4 regions of the Bacillus sp. XB1 genome follow, and region 1 is predicted to be linked to each of the others. Evidence: riboswitches for the same ligand, from Rfam matches in the RefSeq annotation. Region 1 holds a riboswitch; each other region holds the start of a gene.
The links. Region 1 has a riboswitch for S-adenosylmethionine ahead of ACK1U5_RS23665 (methionine ABC transporter ATP-binding protein). Riboswitches for the same ligand answer to the same signal wherever they lie in the genome.
Positions count from the first base shown of each region.

Region 2: another riboswitch for S-adenosylmethionine. It lies ahead of ACK1U5_RS02110 (hypothetical protein); the one in region 1 lies ahead of ACK1U5_RS23665 (methionine ABC transporter ATP-binding protein).
Region 3: another riboswitch for S-adenosylmethionine. It lies ahead of ACK1U5_RS05360 (ECF-type riboflavin transporter substrate-binding protein); the one in region 1 lies ahead of ACK1U5_RS23665 (methionine ABC transporter ATP-binding protein).
Region 4: another riboswitch for S-adenosylmethionine. It lies ahead of ACK1U5_RS22580 (bifunctional O-acetylhomoserine aminocarboxypropyltransferase/cysteine synthase); the one in region 1 lies ahead of ACK1U5_RS23665 (methionine ABC transporter ATP-binding protein).

Region 1 is NZ_JBNRIL010000004.1:127,004-132,960, forward strand. It holds gene ACK1U5_RS23650 (toprim domain-containing protein) at 204-548, shown strand; gene ACK1U5_RS23655 (thioredoxin family protein) at 552-860, shown strand; gene ACK1U5_RS23660 (hypothetical protein) at 1,013-1,357, shown strand; SAM riboswitch class I at 1,483-1,590, shown strand; gene ACK1U5_RS23665 (methionine ABC transporter ATP-binding protein) at 1,769-2,794, shown strand; gene ACK1U5_RS23670 (methionine ABC transporter permease) at 2,787-3,452, shown strand; gene metQ (methionine ABC transporter substrate-binding lipoprotein MetQ) at 3,475-4,287, shown strand; gene metQ (methionine ABC transporter substrate-binding lipoprotein MetQ) at 4,357-5,163, shown strand; gene sufC (Fe-S cluster assembly ATPase SufC) at 5,402-5,957, shown strand, end outside.
Region 2 is NZ_JBNRIL010000001.1:423,609-429,565, reverse strand. It holds gene ACK1U5_RS02140 (serine hydrolase domain-containing protein) at 1-102, shown strand, start outside; gene ACK1U5_RS02135 (hypothetical protein) at 249-731, opposite strand; gene ACK1U5_RS02130 (short-chain fatty acid transporter) at 1,079-2,425, shown strand; gene ACK1U5_RS02125 (group-specific protein) at 2,466-2,819, opposite strand; gene ACK1U5_RS02120 (NAD(P)H-dependent oxidoreductase) at 2,816-3,391, opposite strand; gene ACK1U5_RS02115 (SWIM zinc finger family protein) at 3,415-3,804, opposite strand; gene ACK1U5_RS02110 (hypothetical protein) at 4,067-4,324, opposite strand; SAM riboswitch class I at 4,425-4,523, opposite strand; gene ACK1U5_RS02105 (hypothetical protein) at 4,646-4,837, shown strand; gene ACK1U5_RS02100 (YwiC-like family protein) at 4,868-5,590, opposite strand; gene ACK1U5_RS02095 (ECF transporter S component) at 5,773-5,957, opposite strand, start outside.
Region 3 is NZ_JBNRIL010000001.1:1,063,313-1,069,269, reverse strand. It holds gene ACK1U5_RS05380 (peptidoglycan D,D-transpeptidase FtsI family protein) at 1-13, shown strand, start outside; gene lepB (signal peptidase I) at 90-620, shown strand; gene ACK1U5_RS05370 (macrolide family glycosyltransferase) at 879-2,066, shown strand; gene ACK1U5_RS05365 (aspartate/glutamate racemase family protein) at 2,158-2,838, opposite strand; SAM riboswitch class I at 2,993-3,108, shown strand; gene ACK1U5_RS05360 (ECF-type riboflavin transporter substrate-binding protein) at 3,249-3,797, shown strand; gene ACK1U5_RS05355 (ABC transporter ATP-binding protein) at 3,808-5,508, shown strand; gene ACK1U5_RS05350 (energy-coupling factor transporter transmembrane component T family protein) at 5,501-5,957, shown strand, end outside.
Region 4 is NZ_JBNRIL010000003.1:276,536-282,492, forward strand. It holds gene metA (homoserine O-acetyltransferase MetA) at 1-293, opposite strand, end outside; gene ACK1U5_RS22580 (bifunctional O-acetylhomoserine aminocarboxypropyltransferase/cysteine synthase) at 277-1,575, opposite strand; SAM riboswitch class I at 1,668-1,772, opposite strand; gene ACK1U5_RS22585 (chloride channel protein) at 2,094-3,323, shown strand; gene ACK1U5_RS22590 (YjjG family noncanonical pyrimidine nucleotidase) at 3,369-4,064, opposite strand; gene ACK1U5_RS22595 (transcriptional regulator YeiL) at 4,172-4,843, shown strand; gene ACK1U5_RS22600 (FMN-dependent NADH-azoreductase) at 4,904-5,530, opposite strand; gene ACK1U5_RS22605 (response regulator) at 5,722-5,957, opposite strand, start outside.

The sequences.
Region 1 (5,957 bases):
CAGCGGCTAGAACAGTCGATCATTTCACTCCTTCACTTGAGGCAAAAGGCGCCTCTAGTTCAGGAGTTCCAATGCCCTCCTGTTCTAAACGAGCCGCTTCCGCTTTTCTTTTGCAAAAATAAACAGGAAACAACATGAAAATAACGAATATACTATATACTAAGTTCAAGGTTATATAGTATATGGTGATCGGGTGATGACATATGATTTATGTAGAAAAAGTCATTATTGTAGAAGGTACATCAGATAGAAGAAAGATTGAATCTATTATTCGTGAACCGGTGGAAATTGTTTGTACAAATGGTACAATTGGTTTGTCGAAAATGGATGAGCTCGTTGATCAGTTTTTTGATAAGGAAGTGTATGTGCTAGTGGATGCTGATGATGCTGGAGAAAAGTTAAGGAAACAATTTCGAAAAGAATTTCCGCAAGCCGAGCATATCTATATTGATCGCTCGTACCGAGAAGTGGCAACTGCGCCATCTACACACTTAGCAAATGTATTATGGGGAGCCGACATTGACGTTTATACAGAATATTTACGGTAAGGAATGATAGAAGTGATTGATTGGACAGGAGCCGAAGCTACAGCCCTAATAGAGAACGAAGAAAAAACAGTATTATATGTATATACTCCAATGTGTGGAACATGCCAATTAGCAAAAAAGATGTTAACAGTCGTTGAGATGACAATTGAAGGCCTCAAAATTGGGATGTTAGATTTAAATTATGCTCCGTATTTAGCGAAAGAGTATGGGATTGAAAGTGTACCTTGTTTACTTGTTTTTGAAAATGGGACACTGATGAAGAAGATATACGCATTTCATTCGGTTGAATATTTATATACGGAATTAAAGTAGGCGGCAAAATTTTTGCCGCCTCGACATATTTCTTGGGAAATATGTCGAGATGCAGGGTGGATACAGTATTTGTCGAGCGAAAATAACAGGATTGCTCTTTAGTGAGAGGGAATGGTATGTAATAGAAAGTGATATGAAGGATGTGATTTAGGGTGAGATTATATTCTTTGCTTCAATCATTTGTAAATTACGCTAATGGTCAATATCATTTAGAACCGCTTTTAAGACAAGAAGAAAAAACTGTTAATTTTCGCTTTGGAGATGAAAGTTGTTCGTTACAAATTTCAAGAGATTATATAGAGCTGGTACATGAGGAAAGAGGAACGGAACAAATCATTTGCTTAGATGAAAAGGATATAGAACAATTGGTGAATGGAAATGTACGATTGCAAATGTTAATGAACGATGGACGTGTACAATATTCAGGAACGTACCGAACGATGTTATTAGTGGAATCGATGTTTCATATATGTAAACCGATGTCAGTAGGTGCTTAAAATTCTGAAGTTTCATTTTTTGCGAAAATTTCTGTTGACATGGTGAGTGTATATTGATACAATTCAAGTCATAAAATATAGACAATTTCATAAATTTCAAATCAGACGAAAATTGAATCTGATTTCTCTTATCAAGAGAGGTGGAGGGACTGTGCCCTGTGAAGCCCGGCAACCGTCAACTTATGTTGAAATGGTGCCAATTCCTGCAAAGCGAATGCTTTGAGAGATGAGAGAGAGGGATAATGTTGTTATATACGCATATAAACCTTTCTGCTTCTCTAAAGCAGGAAGGTTTTTTTATTGTTTGAATGTGGAGGACATTCAAATAATAAAAGTAATGATAACAGTGGACTACACGCATTAAAAATAAAAAATTGCGGAGTCGATCCAAACAAAAAAGGGGTGAACATCATGATTCTATTAGAGAACGTAAAGAAAATATATAAGGCGAAAAGCGGTGATGTCACTGCTGTAGATAACGCCAATTTAAAAATAGAAAAAGGCGAAATATTTGGTGTTATTGGATATAGCGGCGCTGGAAAAAGTTCGTTAATCAGATTGTTTAATCAGTTAGAGAAACCGACTTCTGGCCAAATTACAATTGCGAATCGTGTTATATCAGCAATTACAGGAAGTGAACTTCGTAAGGCAAGACAAGAAATCGGAATGATTTTTCAACACTTCAACTTACTTTGGTCACGAACTGTACGTGAAAATATTGAGTTTCCACTTGAAATTGCAGGTGTTGATAAAGCGAAGAGAAGAAAACGTGTTGATGAATTAATTCATCTTGTTGGATTAGAAGGAAGAGGAGACGCGTACCCATCTCAGCTGAGTGGAGGACAAAAGCAACGCGTCGGGATTGCAAGAGCATTAGCTAACAATCCACAAGTGCTTTTATGTGATGAAGCAACGTCAGCTCTTGATCCGGAAACGACAGATCAAATTTTAGATTTACTATTAGACATTAATAAGCGCCTTGGTTTAACAATTGTACTCATTACACATGAAATGCACGTGATTCGAAAGATTTGTAACCGAGTGGCGGTAATGGAGAGAGGAAAGATTGTAGAAACAGGTCCAGTACTTGATGTATTCCGTAATCCGAAGCAAGATATTACGAAACGATTTGTACAGCAGTTAACAGATTCTGAAGATACAAATGAAACAATTGAAAATTTAATTGAAAAATATCCAGATGGAAAAGTAATTCGTTTGCAGTTTATCGGTGAGGCTGTAGAAAGACCAGTGCTTCAACGATTAATGCAACGCAGTGATATAGAAGTTAGCATTTTGCAAGGAAATATTGCACAAACGAATAACGGTTCTTACGGTAGTTTAGTTGTTCATTTAAATGGTGAGGAAACAGCGATCCAGCAAGCAATAGAAGGAATTCATCAAGATCAAGTAGAGCTGGAGGTGATTGCACATGGATAAGTTACTCGCAAATGTTGATTGGAATCAAATGTTAGAAGCAACTGGTGAAACGTTATATATGACGGCAATCGCAGCCCTTGCGACATTTGTTTTAGGACTAATTTTAGGATTGTTACTCTTCATGACAGCAAAAGATAATTTATGGGAAAACAAATCAATTAATACGGTGATTGGAGCATTCGTAAATATATTCCGCTCTATACCGTTCATCATTTTAATTATTTTATTAATCCCATTTACAAAGATTCTTCTTGGAACAATTCTTGGAGCAAGTGCAGCTCTGCCGGCTTTAATTATTGGAGCCGCACCATTCTACGCGAGAATGGTTGAAATTGCACTTCGCGAAATTGATAAAGGTGTAATTGAAGCTTCAAAAGCAATGGGAGCAAAAACAAGCACAATTATTTTGAAAGTGTTAATTCCAGAATCATTACCAGCATTAGTATCTGGTATTACGGTTACGACAATTGCTTTAGTAGGCTATACAGCAATGGCGGGAGTTGTTGGTGCTGGTGGCCTTGGAACACTTGCTTACTTAGAAGGATTCCAGAGAGGGAATAACGATGTAACAATCGTTGCGACAATTTGTGTATTACTAGTTGTATTTTTAATCCAGTGGATTGGTGATAGTTTAACGACTCGAATAGATAAACGATAATAAAAACGGGAGGATATTTTAAATGAAAAAATTATTACTTACGGCACTTATTTCAACTTCAATTTTTGGGTTAGCTGCTTGTGGCGGGAAAGATAAAGATGAAAAGAAACTTGTTGTTGGTGCTTCTAACGTACCGCATGCTGAAATTTTAGAAAAAGCAAAACCGTTACTTGAGAAAAAAGGAATTGAATTAGAAGTGAAAAAATTCCAAGATTACGTGTTGCCAAATAAATCGTTAGCGGATAAGGAATTAGATGCAAACTATTTCCAGCACATTCCGTATTTAGAAAAAGAAATTAAAGATAAAAAATATGATTTTGAAATAGCAGGGAAAATTCATATTGAACCAATTGGTGTATATTCTCAAAAATATAAGAGTTTAAAAGAACTTCCAGACGGGGCGACAATTATTATGAGTAATTCCGTTACTGACCATGGACGTGGTTTAGCAATTTTACAAAAAGAAGGCATTTTAAAAATTAAAGACGGAGTAGATCCAGTTAGTGCAACTCCAAAAGATATTGCAGATAATCCGAAACACTTAAAATTCAAAACGGATATTGAGCCTGGTTTGTTGCCACAAGTGTATAACAATAAAGAAGGCGACGCTGTTTTAATTAACTCGAACTATGCAATTGATGCGAAATTAAACCCAGAAAAAGATGCAATTGCAATTGAAGGCGATGATTCTCCATACGCAAACGTACTAGTGGTTCGTAAAGGTGATAAAGATAAAAAAGCGATTAAAGAGCTTGTAGAAGTATTACATTCTAAAGAAATTGAAGACTTTATTACTAAAGAATATAAAGGTGCAGTTGTTCCTGTAAAAGAATAATTGCTGAAAAAGGGCTGGTGTATGCCGGTCCTTTTTTACTACATAACTATAGGGAGAAGGGGACGTCATATGAAAAAGATTCTATTGTCAGTTGTTACAGCATTATCTGTATTTACATTAGCTGCTTGCGGAGGGAAGGAAGAGAATAAGCTTGTTGTGGGAGCTTCTAACGTGCCGCACGCTGTTATTTTAGAAAAGGCACAGCCGATATTAGAGAAAAAAGGCATTAAGTTAGAGATTAAAAAGTTTCAGGATTATGTACTGCCAAATAAAGCGTTAGCGGATAAAGAAATTGATGCGAACTACTTCCAGCATATTCCGTACTTAGATAAAGAAATTCAAGAAAAGGGATATAAAATTGTAAACGCAGGAAAAATCCATTTAGAGCCGATGGGTATTTATTCTAAGAAGTATAAAAGCTTAAAAGACTTACCAGATGGCGGGACAGTGATTATGAGTAATAACGTAGCGGAGCGTGGCCGTATGCTAGCACTGTTACAAAAAGGCGGCGTTATTAAATTAAAAGACGGAGTAGATGTTGTTAAGGCAACAGTAAAAGATGTAGTCGAAAATCCGAAAAACTTAAAGTTTAAAACAGATGTAGAGCCTGGATTGTCACCAAAGCTGTATGAAAATAATGAAGGTGATGCTTTATTTATTAATTCAAACTATGCAATTGATGCAAAATTAAATCCAACAAAGGATGCAATTGCGATTGAAGGAGCAGACTCTCCGTATGCAAACATCATTGCAGTTCGTAAAGGTGATGAGAAGAAAAAAGAAATTAAAGAGCTAGTAGAAGTGCTACATTCAAAAGAAATTCAAGATTTTATTAATAAAGAATATAAAGGTGCTGTACTTCCGGTAAGTGAATAAATATAAGGAAAGGGCTGGAAAATTACCAGTCCTTTTTTCTTTATATAAATAAGAAGAAAGGTGTATCATAGAAAGATGTGAAGGAAATACTTATATACATTTGTGAAAAAACGGTTACTTTTTTTCGTCGTTTGCGATATCATTTTATTTGATATAAAATTAGAATGAGAATAAAATGAGAATATGAACGTTTTAGGAATTTTTAAAATGTATATATAGGATTAATGGAGGTATTGAGATGGCTGGTTCTACATTAACGGTTAAAGACTTACACGTATCAATTGATGGCAAAGAAATTTTAAAGGGTGTAAACCTTGAAGTAAAAGGTGGAGAAATCCACGCAATTATGGGACCTAACGGAACAGGTAAATCAACTTTATCTTCTGCAATTATGGGCCACCCAAAGTATGAAGTAACAGAAGGTAGCATCATCATCGACGGTGAAGATGTATTAGAAATGGAAGTAGACGAGCGCGCACAAGCAGGTCTATTCCTAGCAATGCAATATCCAAGTGAAATTAGCGGAGTAACAAACGCTGACTTCTTACGTTCTGCAATTAACGCACGTCGTGAAGAAGGCGATGAAATTTCTCTTATGAAATTTATCCGTACATTAGATAAAAATATGGAATTCCTAGAAATGGATCCAGAAATGGCACAACGTTACTTAAACGAAGGTTTCTCTGGTGGAGAGAAAAAACGTAATGAAATCCTTCAATTAATGATGATTGAGCCAAAAATCGCAATCTTAGATGAAATCGACTCAGGTCTTGATATCGATGCATTAAAAGTTG
Region 2 (5,957 bases), on a different contig from region 1:
GCCCACTTCTCTTCTAACGCAACGCCAAGTAATGAAATACATTCGGTTTACTCAAATATGTATGTTGCTATTGCACATTATTTAGAAAAGCTTCCACAGTAGTGGAAGCTTTTTCTTGTTGGGATATTTACATATTAGAAGATACTGAAAGAATAACTGCTTAAAACACGCCTATCAAAATTTATATAAGCAGTTTACATGTTTAATTAAGTGTTTAACTAATACATCCACACCTTTTGGAGAATTCGTTAAAACACTTCCCTTACAAAGATTGTCTGTTCATATTGGTCGAAAATTTCTTCTATAGATGAAAATAAAGTTTCTTCCGGGATGATGAACTTTATTTTTTGACCATTTTTTAACATAAAGGAAATTGTTCCATTATCATTAAAACCTGTATGAAACGTTCCTCGTTTATTTAATACTACCTCTTCAATTGTATTTATTTCAATTGAAAAGTTATTCTTTAATTGCAAGAGTTCATGTACATCGCCAGTATGTATTTTTGTATCTATTTCAGTTTCTAAGTTTAATTGTTTTTTCTCAATTTTTTTGAACCAGAGCAAAAACAATAGCTCTGAAATACCAGGTAATTGTTTTTTATAAGCATGTCGACTATGAAACTGTCCGCCAATCTTTATAAAATATATACAGTCACCTGTAATAAAAACTTTATAATACATATCTGCCGTAAACATTTTAGGCTTTAAAAGATAAAAACTTTTGATCATAATTCCCCCATCAATTTTAAATGTATTTGTATAAACATTTTTAGCTAGATTTGTGCTAAAACATATTTCTCATGTAATACAACACTATTGTATTGAATCTCCTCTCCCTTTGCAACAGTTGCTTTGAAGCCAGCTAGTAACCTTTCTCTATACTATCCCTATAAGTGCTACCCCATTTCCAACCGTTTTCTTCTAGTATATTAAAAGCAGAATCTGATACAAGGCTCTATATCAACCTATCAATAAATTATCACCCTATAAATATCTGAATTTTCTTTATATTAGAGGTTATCTCCCAAACAACCTCGAATAATTGTAATACATATACATAAGGAGGCTGATCTATTTTGTTTCGTTCCTTTACAAATGGTTGCGTCGCCTTAGTGCAACGCTTCTTGCCAGAACCGTTTATTTTATCATGTTTACTAACTGTTTTTGTTATCTTCTTTGGTATGTTTGCGACTCACCAAACCCCTGTAGAAATGATTAATCACTGGGGTAATGGAATTTGGGGACTCCTCGCCTTTTCTATGCAAATGGCACTTGTACTCGTGACTGGATCTGCTTTAGCAAATGCTCCTCTTATTAAAAAGGGATTAACGAAAGCTGCCAGACTACCAAAAACGAATGGACAAGGCATTATTGCCATTTCAATTGTAAGTTTACTTGGTGCATACATAAACTGGGGCTTTGGAATTGTTGTATCTGTTTTATACGCAAAAGAAGTGGCAAGGCAGCTGGACGGATTAGATTATAGACTAGCAATCGCCTCTTCTTACTCTGGATTTCTCATTTGGCATGCGGGTCTTTCTGCCTCTATCCCTCTTACGTTAGCAACAGGCGGTGAAACGTTAATTAAAACGACTGCTGGAAGTATTAAAGAGGCGATTCCAATAACAGAAACGTTATTCTCACCATACGCTCTCGTTCCAGTTATTATTTTTCTCATTACGATGCCTCTCATTAATAAGGCGATGCATCCAGATGAAAAACATACGATCACTGTAGATCCTAGCGTGTTCCATGAAGAAGCCGCTGCTCAAGAAGTAGAAAAAAATACATTCGCTGAAAAGATGGAAAATAGCATTATTATTACACTTTTCGTTGGATTGTTAGGTCTCATTTATATTTTCAATTACTTTTATACGAAAGGTTTTAACCTTACTCTCGATATCGTGATTTTCATGTTATTAATTGCAGGTCTTATTTTCCACAGTACTCCGATTCAGTATATTCGCGCTTTTTCAGACTCTACGAAAAGTGCTTCTGGCATTTTACTTCAATTTCCGTTTTACGCAGGAATTATGGGCATGATGATTGGAGCAAATAGTGAAGGACTTTCACTTGGAGGAGCTATTTCTAATTTCTTTATTAGCATTTCAAATGAAACGACTTTTCCGCTCTTTACATTTTTAAGTGCTGGCATTGTTAACATTTTCGTTCCATCTGGCGGCGGTCAATGGGCTGTGCAAGCACCAATTATGATTCCAGCTGGCGCTGAACTTGGTGTACCTGCTGCAAAAACAGCAATGGCAATTGCATGGGGCGATGCTTGGACGAATTTAATTCAACCTTTCTGGGCATTACCAGCATTAGCGATAGCTGGTTTAGGTGCTCGTGACATTATGGGATTTTGTGTTGTGAACTTACTATATGCGGGTTTTATCATTAGTCTATGCTTCTTATTTATTTAAACGAAAAGCTAGTTTTATACTAGCTTTTTTACATAATAAATCACTTATTTCCCATGCAATTTATAATCTTCTCCCACTCTATCTCCGTAAGATGTAATGACTCAAATGCAAAAAAATCTTCGCAAATTTTTCCGATCAAGTGTAGATGTTCACTCAAAAAATTCCACTGTAACGCTTTAGGAAGAAAATATGTTTCATATTCTTTACTTCCCCGTACTACCTCATCAACTTCTCTTTCACAAATTCCTCTTATCAAGTAGTCATTTCTTAACTCTATTTGAATTTGCTGAAATGTTTTACTACATTTTTTCAATTGAAGTAAACACGTAACATACTTCCGAAAAAGTTCGCCGTCATACTGAATACAGTTTATAATACGGTCGACTTCATTCATAATGTACGAGCCTTTTCTTCTATTTGTAATAACCATTTTTCACGCTTTGATACTTTACTCGTTTTCACAGATTGAAACACTGAACGTTTTATATCGCGAATGCCACAAAAACGTAAAACACCTCTCTTCATCATAATCCAATCTGCTGATCGATATAATAGTGCGACGTACCATAGGGGCGAGTCTAACTTATTAATAACCCATGCTTTTTTCCCTTGCAATAATCCTTTCGACAGAGCCCCTTCATATTTATAAGCAAATCCAGCTACGAAAATACGATCGATAAATCCTTTTAAAATTGCTGGCATCCCCCACCACCATATTGGATAGATGAATAAAAGTGTATCTACTTCTTCTACTAACGTTCTGTACCGAGCTGTTTCTTCTTCATTTACTAAATCACGTCTTTTCTTCTCTTCATTAAATACGAGGACTGGATCAAATTGTTCTTTGTATAAATCAAGCAGCGTAACTGAATGATTTGTTTCCGGTAGTCCTTTTTGCACATGATTGAAAATCGCCGCGTTAAAACTTGAAGGATTAGGATGAGCGTATACAATTAGTACGTTCACTACATAACAACTCCCTCTATACATTAAAGTTTCTCCTTCTTTAACATCTTCTCTACAATTTGCACGTTTTTCGAACTTTGCAATAATCGATTCAATAATATAAGTAATTCTTCTTTTTCTAAATCTTTCAGTTTCTCTTTAACTGCACTCTCACCAGCACCTTGAATATCATAAACAACTGCCGCCATATGCTTACAAAGATTCTCATATGGACATTCGCAGCTACTTTCTGAAAAATCTTCGAGATCGATAACTACTTCATAATTTCCTGCATTTCCAGTAACGAAAGCAAACACTTTTTTATCATGTATTTCAACATCTTCTACATGTCCATCTTCATAATATTCATATCCCTTATCTACAATGTACTTTGGGATCCATTTCGTTATATCTTTTAATAAGTAAGCGTACATAATTGTACCCCTTCCTTTAATTCCCTTTTGACTTCAAAAATCCTGTATGTTATTCTAATAACTGTCAAATAGCAAGTCTATATGACAAAACGACTGACACCTATTCGGCGAAGGTGTCTCTTTTCATTTGCAGCCGATATGAATTGCCTCTTTCAGGCACATTCAATTTTTGACACTACACACTCAACACCATTCCCTGTATCAGGCTGCTTTAGCAGTCTTTTACTCTACATACTCCGTTATTTTAAGAAAAAAAGAGAGCTTAGCTCCCTTTTCTCGCCTTATACAATACCCCTTTTTCAGCATAGAGATATTCATCAGCTAATGTAATTTTCCCATCCAGTTTTAGTTCGTCTAATAATCTTGATAAATAAAATTGATGCAACATCTTTTTCGTGAATTTTCCTTCATGATGCGAAACGATATGTTCTTGAATATCTAACAATGATATCGGCTTATCTTGCTCTATCATATATTCATAAACTGTACTACGCAGTTTTACGTATTTTTCGAGTGTCACAGTAATGCGCAACCCCTTTCTTCTTAATATAAATTTTCGTAATCGGTTTTTTTGCAATAAAAAAACCTCTCCGATAAGAAGAAGTTACGTATATATCTTCGTCTTATCTCCCAGAACAAATATGTTCTGCTGGAATTAGCACCTGCATCGCGGTTGCTGGGTTTCATCGGGCCAGTCCCTCCACCTCTCTGGATAAGAAAATATTCACTTAATTCTTACTATACGTAATTCCACTTTAATTGTCAAATAAATATAACAAATTATATTTTCTTCCTTACTGTTCATACTACCCATATACGAACACGCAAGGAGGATTATGAAATGCATCAAAATGCTCGCGGATATGTACAAGATTCTTTTCAATCATTACAAGAAGCTAAAAATTGTTTAGAAGAAGCGCTCGAAACAGTTGAAAAAGATTTTAATCGCGCTCGTATTGAACAATCACTTTATGCTGTTGAACAAGCTATTCAACGTTGCGAGTACACCGTTCACATTTTAGAAAAAGATTAAAAACTTCCCATCAATTGATGGGAAGTTTTTTCAAATGGCATACTTCATAATTATTGCCGTTATAATTAAAAAATATACAGAATTAGCAATTTCTAAAATTCCTACTTTTATAATAGAAATTTTTTTGCCATACAACACAATTGCTCGAATGACACTTGGTATAAAAATAAGAGAACACCAGGGATTAATCACAAATATGATTATTGTTAATACGATATGATATCCCCAAGATATAAGACGATACTTCGGGTTATTTTTTTCACGAATCATCGTTTTCACATAGAACGTACTACCTAAAAAGTATAAAAATGAAATAAGTGCAATGAATATAGCTGTATGATCGATTTGCTTCATTGAAAAGGAATAACTAATTAATCCACCGATACAAAACACAATAATCGCACAAATATCATTTAATAGTGCTCTTTCATTTTTTTGACGAGCGTAATACATATTCACTATAAATAATGGAATCATTACTATTACGAATAAAAGAATTCGCCACTCATATAATAAAGAAATCATCCCAAATAGGAACGCAATGCTGAAATAAACAATGGCAGCTTGTAAAAACTCTTTTTTTCGTCTTTGCTTTATGTATGTAAGAAATGGATACGTGGCTAAATAGATAAAAAACCACGCTAAAAACAATGGAATATGATAAATAGTAGGTTTCCCAAGTATGACACTTAATAAAAAAGGAATAACAAGCATAGCCCATGCACCATGTTGCTTCGGAATAACTAACTTCATTAACTATACACCTCCCTTTTGAAAAAAGTTCTCACCTACCATTATACAAATAATTTTATATAATAACGGATGTATATTAAATCGATTTTTTGACAAAAAAATGCTCCTTACAATATGTAAGAAGCATGAAAGAGGCAAACGAATATGTAAGTCGCGACCCTACCTTATATGAGTATGCTTTTCTATGTCACGTTATGCTCATCTAATATACCGTATTTCTTTTTAAATCTTGTAAGAATCGTAATCCATGAAGTACTAAATAGTAATAAGAAAATAACATTCGAAATCGCATGGCTCAAATCAAAGTAAAAACTTGCGATATAATACGAAATGACAGTTTCCCACGTTGCTTCTCGTATAAAACCGA
Region 3 (5,957 bases), on a different contig from region 1:
TAAAGAGAATTAAAATGTACGAAACGTCTCTAGCATTCCTGTAAACTAGAGGCGTTTTTATCTGGGGATAGATTAGAAATGAGGTATATATGAAGCTGTTTATTCTAAAATATTGGAGGAACATATGTAGCTACATATTAATTATAATAGGGGTTATTTTTATTAATAAGTCCTTTTTATTTTGTATGGTAGAAGGAATTTCGATGCAACCTACTTTGAATGAAAAAGATTATATACTTGTTAATAAGGTAAATGTCTGTTTATCGTCTTTTCATCATGGAGATGTTGTCATTATAAAAAAAGAAGACGAGCCTACTTACTATGTGAAACGAATTATTGGATTATCGGGGGATAATATACAACTAAAAAAGGATGAGGTATTTATTAACGGTAAAAAGCGTGATGAGTCGTATATACATTTAGATATGTCACAAGTATCCAATCGTTTTTCAAATTTTAGAGAAATAAAAGTTCCTACGCATAAATTATTTGTGTTAGGTGATAATCGTAATCATAGTAAAGATAGTAGGAATACACTTGGACTTATTGATGAGTCAAATATAATAGGTAAAGTAGAAATGGTATTTTATCCATTTGATCATATAAAATGGATAAAATAATTCTATTAACGATTCACGTTTTATAAAATCAATCATATATTAATAGCATAGGACAAGCAGAAAAGCTTGTTCTAACCTCACAGAACACTCCTTATCACGGTTAGGCATCTACATAGGTAGATGCTTTTTTTATGTTGATGACTGAAAATTATTTATCAATATAATGTAGCAAGCATATTAGGACTATTAGGGGAAGATTACTTGTACAAATAACAGTATGCTTAATTAAAACAATGAAATGTAAGGAGTGAGGAATAAGTGCTAAATATTTTAGTGGTTAATTTTCCAGCAGAGGGACATGTAAACCCTACATTAAATTTAGTAAAAGCTTTTACTAAACGAGGGGATAACGTACATTATATTACAACGGCAAACTTTAAGGATAGAATTGAAGATTTAGGAGCTACTGTACATATTCATCCGGATCTATTAAAAGAGATTTCTATTGATGCTGAAACCTCATCTGGGTTAAATGCTTTCTTTCATGTGCATGTTCAAACTTCTTTATATATATTAGAAATTACGAAACAATTATGTGAAAGTATAAATTTTGATTTCGTAATTTATGATATATTTGGCGCAGGAGAGTTAGTAAAGGAGTATTTACAAGTTCCAGGTGTAGTGTCCTCACCTATATTTTTAATTCCGCCAGAATTTTTGAAGACATTACCTTTTCATCCAAATGCAGATATGCCATTCCAACCAGAGGAAATCTCTGAAAAATTACTAAATCAGATGGAACATAAATTTGGAGTAAAACCAAAGAATAATCTTCAATTTATGAATAATAAGGGTGATGTTTGTCTCGTATACACAAGTCGCTATTTCCAACCTAATAACGAATCGTTCGGAGAAAATAACATTTTTATTGGACCGAGTATTTCAAAGCGTAAAACAAATATAAAGTTTCCACTGGAATCACTTAAAGAAAAGAAAGTTATTTATATTTCAATGGGAACACTGCTTGAAGGACTCGAACCATTCTTTAATACTTGTATTGATACTTTTTCAGATTTTGATGGGATAGTTGTAATGGCAATTGGTGATAGAAATGATATTTCTAAAATTAAGAAAGCACCAGATAATTTTATAATTGCTCCATATGTACCTCAATCAGAAATATTAAATGAAGCAGATGTTTTTATTACACATGGCGGTATGAATAGCGTACACGATGCCATTCATTATAATGTCCCATTTGTAATAATACCGCATGATAAAGACCAGCCAATGATAGCGCAAAGATTAACTGAGCTTGAAGCGGCACATAGACTATTGAAAGAACATGTTAATGTGCACACTTTAAAAGAGGCCGTAACAGATGTTCTTTCAAATGAAAAGTATAAACATGGTATAAGAAAACTTAATGATAGCTTTTTAGAATGTGGTGGTTCAAAAGAAGCAATTGCAGTTATTGAATCTCTTTTAAATAAAGTAAAACTTTAATCGGTAGGGATTTTACTACCCATAAATAGCGGGATAAATAGTCGTAACTGTATACAAGCATAGAGGTTCTCACCTTTATGCTTGTATATTCTTATCCAGCAAATTGCACAGCAGTATTTGCGTGTAAAAAAGCAGTATCAAAAACGGGAACAGTAAGATCATTTTGGGAGATAAGTAAAGGTATTTCAGTACAGCCTAATAATATACCTTCAGCGCCGTTTTGAATTAATGATTTTGTAATTTGTAATAACTTTTCTTTAGATGTTTCTGAAATGATCCCTCTACTTAATTCATCTAATATGACATGGTGGATAAAGGTTCTTTCCTCTTCATTTGGGATAATTGTCTCAATGTTATATTTCGCTAATCGTGATTTATAGAAATCTTGCTCCATCGTTTGTTTTGTTCCTAATAGTCCGATACGCTTTATACTCTGTTCTACCATTTCTTTAGCACTTACATCACCAATGTGAAGAAGCGGGATAGATATTGCTTGTTCTACTTCCTCGGCAAATAGATGTACGGTATTTGAACACATTAATAAACATTCAGCCCCAGATTTTTCAACTTTCTTTGCAACTGTAACTAGTTCATTTTTCACTTCTTCATATTGATGATTTTGTAATAAAGTAGTTACTTCACCAAAGTCCATACTATATAAAACTAACTTTGCATTTTGATCGTATTGAGAGAGTGTAAGTGTATTAATATGTTTATAGTATAATGATGTAGATTCCCAACTTAATCCTCCAATCAAACCAATAACTTTCATAATGCATTCCTCCCGAAACGATTTTGAATTTATTATTTCATAATTCCGATAAGAATACAATGATTTAAATGATCTATTTAACAAAAAAATAAAAATAGTAAGAAAAGTGTTGAAATTAACATTCTTTAGTGCCATAATACGAATTACAAATTAATACTTATCCAGAGAGGTGGAGGGAACGGCCCTAAGAAACCTCAGCAACCCCTATGCAATTTTATAGGAAGGTGCTAATTCCGCAGAGGACACGATGTGTTTTTTGAAAGATAAGAGGATTCTTGAACGTGAAAGAAAATGACCTCTTATGTAAGAGGTCATTTTTTTGTTGTATAGAAAGGGAGTGTCGATGCATAATTCATTTTTAAATTAAATATAGAGTAATAAAAGTTGACTAATATGAGAGGGGAATTGTCATGAACAAATTATCAACAAAGTTAGTAGTAGCAATCGGTATTGGAGCAGCATTATACGGGATATTAGGACTTTGGGGATTTTCTATTGCACCGAATACATTTATTAAACCAGCATTAGCTATATTAACTGTTTTTGGAGCATTATTTGGTCCAGTGGCAGGACTGTTAATCGGACTTATCGGTCATACCGTAACAGATACGATTGCTGGCTGGGGTATTTGGTGGGGATGGGTTATTAGTTCAGGTATTATTGGTTTTTCAATGGGGCTTATTCAAAAAAGAGTTGGTTTTAGTGTGAAAAACGGGTCATTTAAGAAGGGGGATATTTCTTATTTAGCAATTACTGGGCTAGTTGGTATTGTCATTGCTATTATATTTGCTGGGGCATTCGATATTATTGTGATGGGGGAACCATTTGACAAAATTGTTATACAAGTATTAGGAGCAACAATTTCCGATGTCATCGTTTTCTTAGTACTTGGATTGCCACTTACAATTGGTCTGGCGAAATCCAATAAGAAACATACACATTTAAAAATTGAAAAGTAGGGATGTCAACATGCAACCAATTATTTCGTTTGAACAATTCACCTTTCAATATGGGCATGCTGCGCAGCCTACTTTAAGTGATATTACCTTTCATATATACCCTGGGGAAAAAGTGCTAATTGCTGGACGAAGTGGTTCAGGAAAGTCGACATTAGCTCATTGTATAAATGGGCTAATCCCATTTTCTTACGAAGGGAATAGTACAGGTAACGTTTTAATTGCCGGTAAAGACCCGAGGGAAGGAAGTATTTTTGAACAAAGTAAACAGGTAGGAACAATTTTGCAAGATCAAGATGCTCAATTTATTGGTCTGACAGTAGAAGAAGATGTAGCTTTTTATTTAGAAAATGAATGTGTAAAGCAAGATGACATGAAAAAGATTGTTTCGGACTCATTAAGAAAGGTGAAGATGCATACGTTTCATAAACAAAGTCCACATGAATTATCAGGAGGTCAAAAGCAAACAGTTTCTCTAGCGGGTTTATTAACAACAAATGCGGATATATTATTGTTCGATGAACCGTTAGCTAATTTAGATCCACTAAGCGCCTTACATACGATAAAACTTATGAAAGATATACATGAACAATATAATAAAACGATTGTTATTATCGAACATAGAATAGAAGAAATTTTAAACCTGGATTTAGACAAAGTTATATTAATTGATGAAGGTAAAGTCATTGCGATAGGAACACCAAAAGAAATCTTAGCGTCAAATATATTACCACGTATCGGCTTAAGAGAGCCTATTTACATCGAAGCATTAAAGAGATTACATTTTGATAGTAATAATGACGTAATATATCCAATGGAAAACCTTCAAAAAGAAAAGGTAAGCAATGTTATAAAAGAGTGGATGGAGAAACAAGTCATATTAAAAGGGAATACTAAAAACAAGGAATTACTTAAAGTGGAGAATTTATCATTTTCATACTCTAATAAACAAAAAGTATTAGAAAATGTAAACCTTTCAATATATGAAGGAGAAATTGTGGCACTGTTAGGACATAATGGAGCAGGGAAATCAACATTAGCTCATAGTCTTATAGGCATAAACAAAATGAAAAATGGGAAAATCTTGTTAAAAGGTGAAGATATTAGTTCTTGGTCTATTCGTAAACGTGGGGAAATCATATCTTACGTGATGCAAAATCCAAATCATATGATTACACAGCCTACTGTTTTTGAAGAAGTTTCATTTACATTAACATTACATAATTTTTCTAAGGAAGAAATTAAGAATAGAGTAGAAGGAACTTTAAAAATTTGTGGTTTATATCCATTTCGTAATTGGCCAATTCAAGCACTAAGCTATGGGCAAAAAAAGAGATTAACAATCGCATCTGTATTAACAACAAATCCTAAACTTATCATATTAGATGAACCGACAGCGGGACAAGATTATTATCACTATAAACAATTTATGTCTTTTATTAAAAACCTAGCTAAAAAGGGAATTTCATTTGTTTTTATCACTCACGATATGAATCTCGCGCTAGAATATACAGACCGTGCAGTAGTTCTACATGAAGGGAAAATTATTGCGGATAATACAGTGTTTGATGTATTAGGCGATCAAGAAACGTTACAAAGAGCCAACTTAAGAGAGAGTTCTTTAACCAAGCTTGTTAAATTTAGTGGGATTGCATGTCCAGAAAAATTTATGGAGCTTTATTTAGACAGTAATAGGAGGGAGGAAGGTGCATAGTACATATTTTCATCGTATGGATGGGATAGTGAAATTGTTTTTATTTATTTTTTGTATGACGCTTACTTTTTTGTTTTTTGATTTTCGGGTGTTGCTAATATTATTTATTATTGGGTGTATCGGGCTCAGCATTGCTAAAATTCCATTTCGTAAAATTTTAATTGTTTTTAGTGTCATATTTACATTTAGTTTATTAAACTCTGTCATGATTTTATTGATTACACCAACTCATGGATCTGAATTAACTGAATCATATACCGCGTTTTTACATGTTGGATATGCAACGATTACATATGAAACATTATTTTATGCAGCTACACTTTCATTAAAGTATTTTACGTTATTACCATTTACACTTCTTTTTATTTACACGACAGATCCAAGCGAATTTGTAAGTAACTTAAGTAAACTTGGTATTCATTATAAGATTACTTATGCAATAAATATTG
Region 4 (5,957 bases), on a different contig from region 1:
TCATTTTCAATATCACGAAACGTTTTATAAAAGCTTGTTAAATGTTCTTGCGTTACATTACGAGATAGATGTGATTCCATATGAAGCAAATGAACATCTAATTGTAACGGTGTGTTTCCAATTAAGCGAAGTAATTGCGCCTCTGTGTCTTGCTTCGTTGGCATTAAATTTAATATAGCAATTTTTAAAGCGCGTATATCTTGTGTTTCCGCTCGCTCCTTCGTCATTACAAAAATATTTTCTTTTTGTAACACTTTGCGAGCCGGTAAATCTTTATCAATTATGATCGGCATGTGTTTTGCCCCCAACTAGAGCTGCTTCCAAATCTGCAATAATATCAGAAACATCTTCTATACCAACTGATAAACGAATTAAATCAGATGTAACACCAGCTAAACGCTGATCTTCAGCATTTAATTGTCTATGCGTCGTACTAGCAGGATGTATAACGCAAGTTCGTGCATCAGCTACGTGCGTTACAAGAGTTGCTAGTTTTACATTTGCGATAAATTCTTTTGCTGCTTCTAATCCGCCTTTAATACCGAAAGTTAAAACACCACTAGCGCCTTTTTTCAAGTACTGTTGTGCCAATGAGTAATTTTCATTACTATCTAAGCCCGGATAATTCACCCATTCAATACGTTCATGGCTAGCAAGCCACTTAGCAACTGCAAGAGCATTTTCACTATGACGTTCCATTCGTAAATGCAATGTTTCTAAGCCAATATTGCTAATATATGCATTGAATGGGCTCATACAATTTCCATAATCTCTTAATAGCTGAACACGTGCTTTCACAATATACGCTGCTGCACCAAAGTTTTGAACGTAACTTACACCGTGATAACTTGGATCTGGTTCAACAAGTTCAGGATACTTTCCATTTGTCCAATCAAAGTTTCCACCGTCAATTACAATACCGCCTAAGGAGCTCGCATGCCCATCGATATACTTCGTCGTAGAATGAACAATAATATTTGCCCCATGTTCAAACGCCTGGCATAAATAAGGAGTTGCTAATGTATTATCAACGATAAAAGGTACCTCTAATTCTTTAGCAGCAGCTGAAAATTCTTTAAAATTTAAAACATTCATCGCTGGATTTCCTAACGATTCTGCATAGATAAGTTTCGTCTTGTCATTAGCAAGCGCCGTAATTTCATCTGCCGTTAAATTTGGATTAAAGAACGTAACATCAATACCCAGTTTACGCAAACTCACTCCAAATAAATTAAACGTTCCCCCGTAAACCGTTGAAGAACAAAGTAAATGATCCCCACTACTACAAATATTTAAAACTGCGAGCATAATAGCTGCTTGCCCAGAAGCCGTTGCAACAGCTCCTACACCGCCTTCTAAATCTGATAACTTCTGCTCAAATGCGGCTAGAGTAGGGTTTCCAATACGTGTATAAATATATCCTTCTGCCTCTAAGTTAAATAGGGCTGCTAAATCATCTGAAGTATCGTATTTATATGTTGTACTTTGATAAAGTGGTAAAACACGTGGTTCACCATTTTTTGGCGTATAGCCACCTTGCACACAAATTGTTCCTTTTCCCCATGATTCTCCCATCTCTCATTCTCCTTTCTTTTATACAAAATAAAAAACTGCCCCTTTCCTGAAAACAAGAAAGGAGCAGTTTGAAAACACGCTCTAAAGGCTCTTTCTTATCTCTCAGGATTACTACCTGCAGGATTTGGCACAATTCCGTTATACGGCTGTTGCCAAGGTTTCATCGGGCCTGTCCCTCCACCTTTTCTTGATAAGACTATGCAATTACCGTTGATTTTATAGCAATAATTTCCTAATGTCAAACAGTTTTTCTGAATGTTCTAAAATAAATGTTAACAGTTTCATATAAAGCAACAAAAGAAATATATTCTAGTCTATTTCAAAAAAGACCTTTAAAAACCTCAAATCAATCTATAAAATTAAATAAGTAATTTAACCTATAAATTCAAATTCCCCTAAAGTTAGCCTATATGTTGAATAGGCCATCTTCTCAAAAAGATACTATATATATTCAATCCATTTTTCACTAGTATATTTCACTTTTTTACCTACTAAGATTTACATAACGGAGGTATAACATGACAAATAAAAAAGATATGCAGTACATACTTGCTCTATATGGCATTCTTCTAGGATCTATAGTAGGAGCTACAGTCTGGTTATTTTTAGTCACAATAAATATTGGAATCCACTTTATTTGGGGATACTTGCCTGAAGTTCTCTCTTTTCCCTCTTATTACACCCTTTGCGTAACAATAATTGGCGGGGTCCTTGTTGGTCTATCACAAAAACATTTCGGTACATACCCACGCCTTATGCCTGAAGTGATGGCTGAATATAAAAAAACTGGTCGAATCGAATATCGCTTTGTCCATCAGGCTACTTTAACAGCGATTATTGTTTTAATTTTCGGAGCTAGTCTTGGTCCAGAAGCCGCACTAGTTGGAATTATAGGCGGACTGTGCACATGGGTAGGGGATCGCTTTAAATTTGCCTTAAAGGGTATGAATGAGCTAACCGAGATCGGAATTGGAGCTACTTTAAGTGTCATTTTTAACGCACCATTATTCGGTTATTTAGCACCAAATGAAAATGAGGGGGAACAAATTGCTGCTTTTTCTAAAGGAAAAAAGGCGATTGTATACTTAACTACTACTTTCGCAGGTTTTTCTGTTTATTTACTACTGAGTAAACTCGATAATCGTGGATCCTTTATTGTTGATTTCGGGGAAGGTGCACTTTCTTTCAATGAATGGATCGCATTTCTTCCACTTGCTAGTATCGGTGCTATAGTTGGTTTCTTTTATTTCAAGTTAGAATTCACATTAGAGAAGTTAATTCACCCTTTTAGGGAATACAAACTGACACTCGGAATTATCGGTGGTATTTTATTAGGAATTGCGGGAACTTTTCTTCCGTACACATTATTTTCAGGGGAACATCAATTAAAAGAATTAGTTGTTGAATGGAGCCATTTATCTTTTTGGATACTACTTCTTTCAGGGATTTTAAAGTTGTGCATTACTGCCGTTTGTTTGAACACAGGGTGGCGAGGTGGACATATCTTCCCAATTATATTTTCCGGGTCAAGTATCGGATACGCTGTAGCATCTATTCTTCCTATAGATCCAGTAGCATCTGTTGCCATCGTAACGACAGCAATTTCAAGCTATGCGTTACGAAAGCCAATAGCTATAACATTACTATTACTTATGTTTTTCCCGCTTAATTTACTATTGCCCATGCTTGGTGCAGCTGCTATCGGGAATGCCTTTCCGCTCCCAAAACATAACGAAAATAAAAATTAATAAAAATAGGCAGTGGGGATAAAAGCTCCACTGCCTATTTTTTTATTACACATGCTGCTTTAATAACGCTTCTAACTCCTCAAAATTATGCACTTCATATGTCGGTATAATCCCACTATCATTTAATTTCCTTTCTGGATTAAACCAACAAGTATCAATTCCCGCTACATATCCACCTTTCATATCAGCGCTTAATGAATCCCCAATAATCAGCCCTGCTTCAGGTGCAAAGTTAGGAATCCGTTCAAAAACATAATCAAAATACTCTTTCATCGGCTTTTGAAAACCTGTATCTTCCGAAACAAAAACATCTTTAAATAATGAATGTAAACCTGCATTACGTAAACGTTTATCTTGCGTCTTAGAAACACCATTTGTCACTATATACAATTCATACTCTCCTTGAATTTGATTTATAAATTCAAACGCACCTTGCATGAGTTGATTTCCTTCTTCTAAGTAGTTACGATAATTATTTTCCAATAATATTCCATCTACTTCTTCTCCATACTCTTTAAACAACAGAGAAAATCTTGTATTTACAACTTCATTGCGTGATAGTTCCCCTTTTTCAAAAGCATCCCAAAGACCTTTATTTATTTTTTTATAACGAGCCTCTATCTCGTCTGTTAAAGGGATTCCCTTCTCTTCAAAAAGCACCCGTAAAGCCACTTTTTCAGCCTTTTGGAAGTCTAGTAATGTATCATCTACATCAAATAACAACGTTTTATATTTTTTCATAAATTCATCACACTCTCTTTTCTACAAAAACAAATTTACATAAATCGTATCATTCCTTCTTGTAAAGATAATAGGAGATATCTCATACTATACATAGGGGTGAAAATATGAAAATCAGCAAAAATGAGGAAGAAATTTATCAATACATGCGAATCCATCAATTCCATACCCTATTTTCATTTCATGTCTTGCCATATGTAGAGCTGCATTCTTTTCAAACGAAAGAGATGATATGTAGCGAAGGAAATGCTCTCCCTTATCTCTATTACTTAATTTCTGGGAAAGCAAAAATATATATGAGTCATAAAAACGGGAAGGTTTCATTAATTAATTTTATTCAAGCACCATCTTTTATCGGGGAATTAGGATTAATAGGAGTAGAAAATATTACTAAGTCCGTTGAAGTACTAGAAGATTGTGTGTGTTTGGCACTTCCTCTTAAAGATTGTCAGCAACTTTTATTACAAGATGCAACGTTTTTACAGCACTTATGTAAATTTATTGGAGAAAAGACAATTACTCGCACTGAAAATTACGCAAAAAACTATAGTTATCCTTTTGAAAATCGATTAGCTGCTTTTATTTTATTAACAGAGCAAAATAATTGTTATATAGAAAAGCATACCGAGGCCTCGGAATATTTAAATGTCAGCTACCGTCATCTTTTATATATATTAAATCAGTTTTGCCAACAAAATTATTTAAGAAAAGAAGGCCGAACATATTATATACAAGATCGAAATACATTAGAAAAACTTGCTGATGAACTAAAAATATAAAAAACAGCATTAACATGTAAACGTTAATACTGTTTTTTCGAGTGACGATTATAATTTTAATTAAAATTCACTTGCTACTTTAGCTGCTTCTTCAAGACCTGCAGCGATGATTTCTTCTGCTTTATCTGGGAATTGGTTATGTCCTTCAATAACTACTGTTTTCATGTTTGTTGCGCCGAAGAAGCCCATCATACTTGCTACATATTTAACAGCCATTTCTACCTCAGCTGCTGGACCTTCTGAATATACGCCGCCTCTTGCATTTAATAATGCAATCTTCTTATCTCCGATTAGGCCAACTGGACCCTCTGGCGTATATTTGAACGTTTTACCAGCACGGTTTAAATAATCAATATATGTGTGCAATACTGCTGGAATCGTTAAGTTCCATAATGGGAAGCCGAAAACAACTTTATCAGCTTCTAGGAATTGATTTAAATACTTATCAGCAACTGCTACTGCTTTTGCTTCTTCTTCTGTTAAATCAAAGCCTTTACCTGCCTTGAATGTACCATTAATCATGTCTACGCCTACATATGGTAATTCTTCTTTATATAAATCAAGTTCTACTACTGTATCATTTGGGTGTGCTTCTTTATAGTTTGCTAAAAATGCCTCATATAATTTTACACTAACCGCTTGTTCCGCTGGACGGTTATTTGCTTTAACGAATAAAACTGTTGCCATTATTTATTCCTCCTAGTACTCACTCTTATGTTGTTATATGCTTTCAAAAAAGGTATCCCTTGTAATTGTTGTTTTGTTGCTTACAAACATATTTTATCTTTATATAAAGACAATTTCGTCCTCACATAGACGTATTTTTTCATAAAAAAAGTCCACCTTCCAAAGGCGAACTTGGTCTTACGACTTTCGTCTTATACAATTCCATTTTTCACTGCATATAATGCCGCTTGCGTACGATCAGATAAATTCAACTTACTCAAAATGCTACTTACATGCGCCTTAACTGTCTTTTCTGTAATAACTAAAACCGATGCAATTTCCTTATTGCTCATCCCTTTTGCTAATAGCTGCAATACTTCATTTTCTCTCGCTGTTAGCACATCCACTTGAATAGAAGGTTCTTCTTCCTTTTCTTCTACAGGTAATG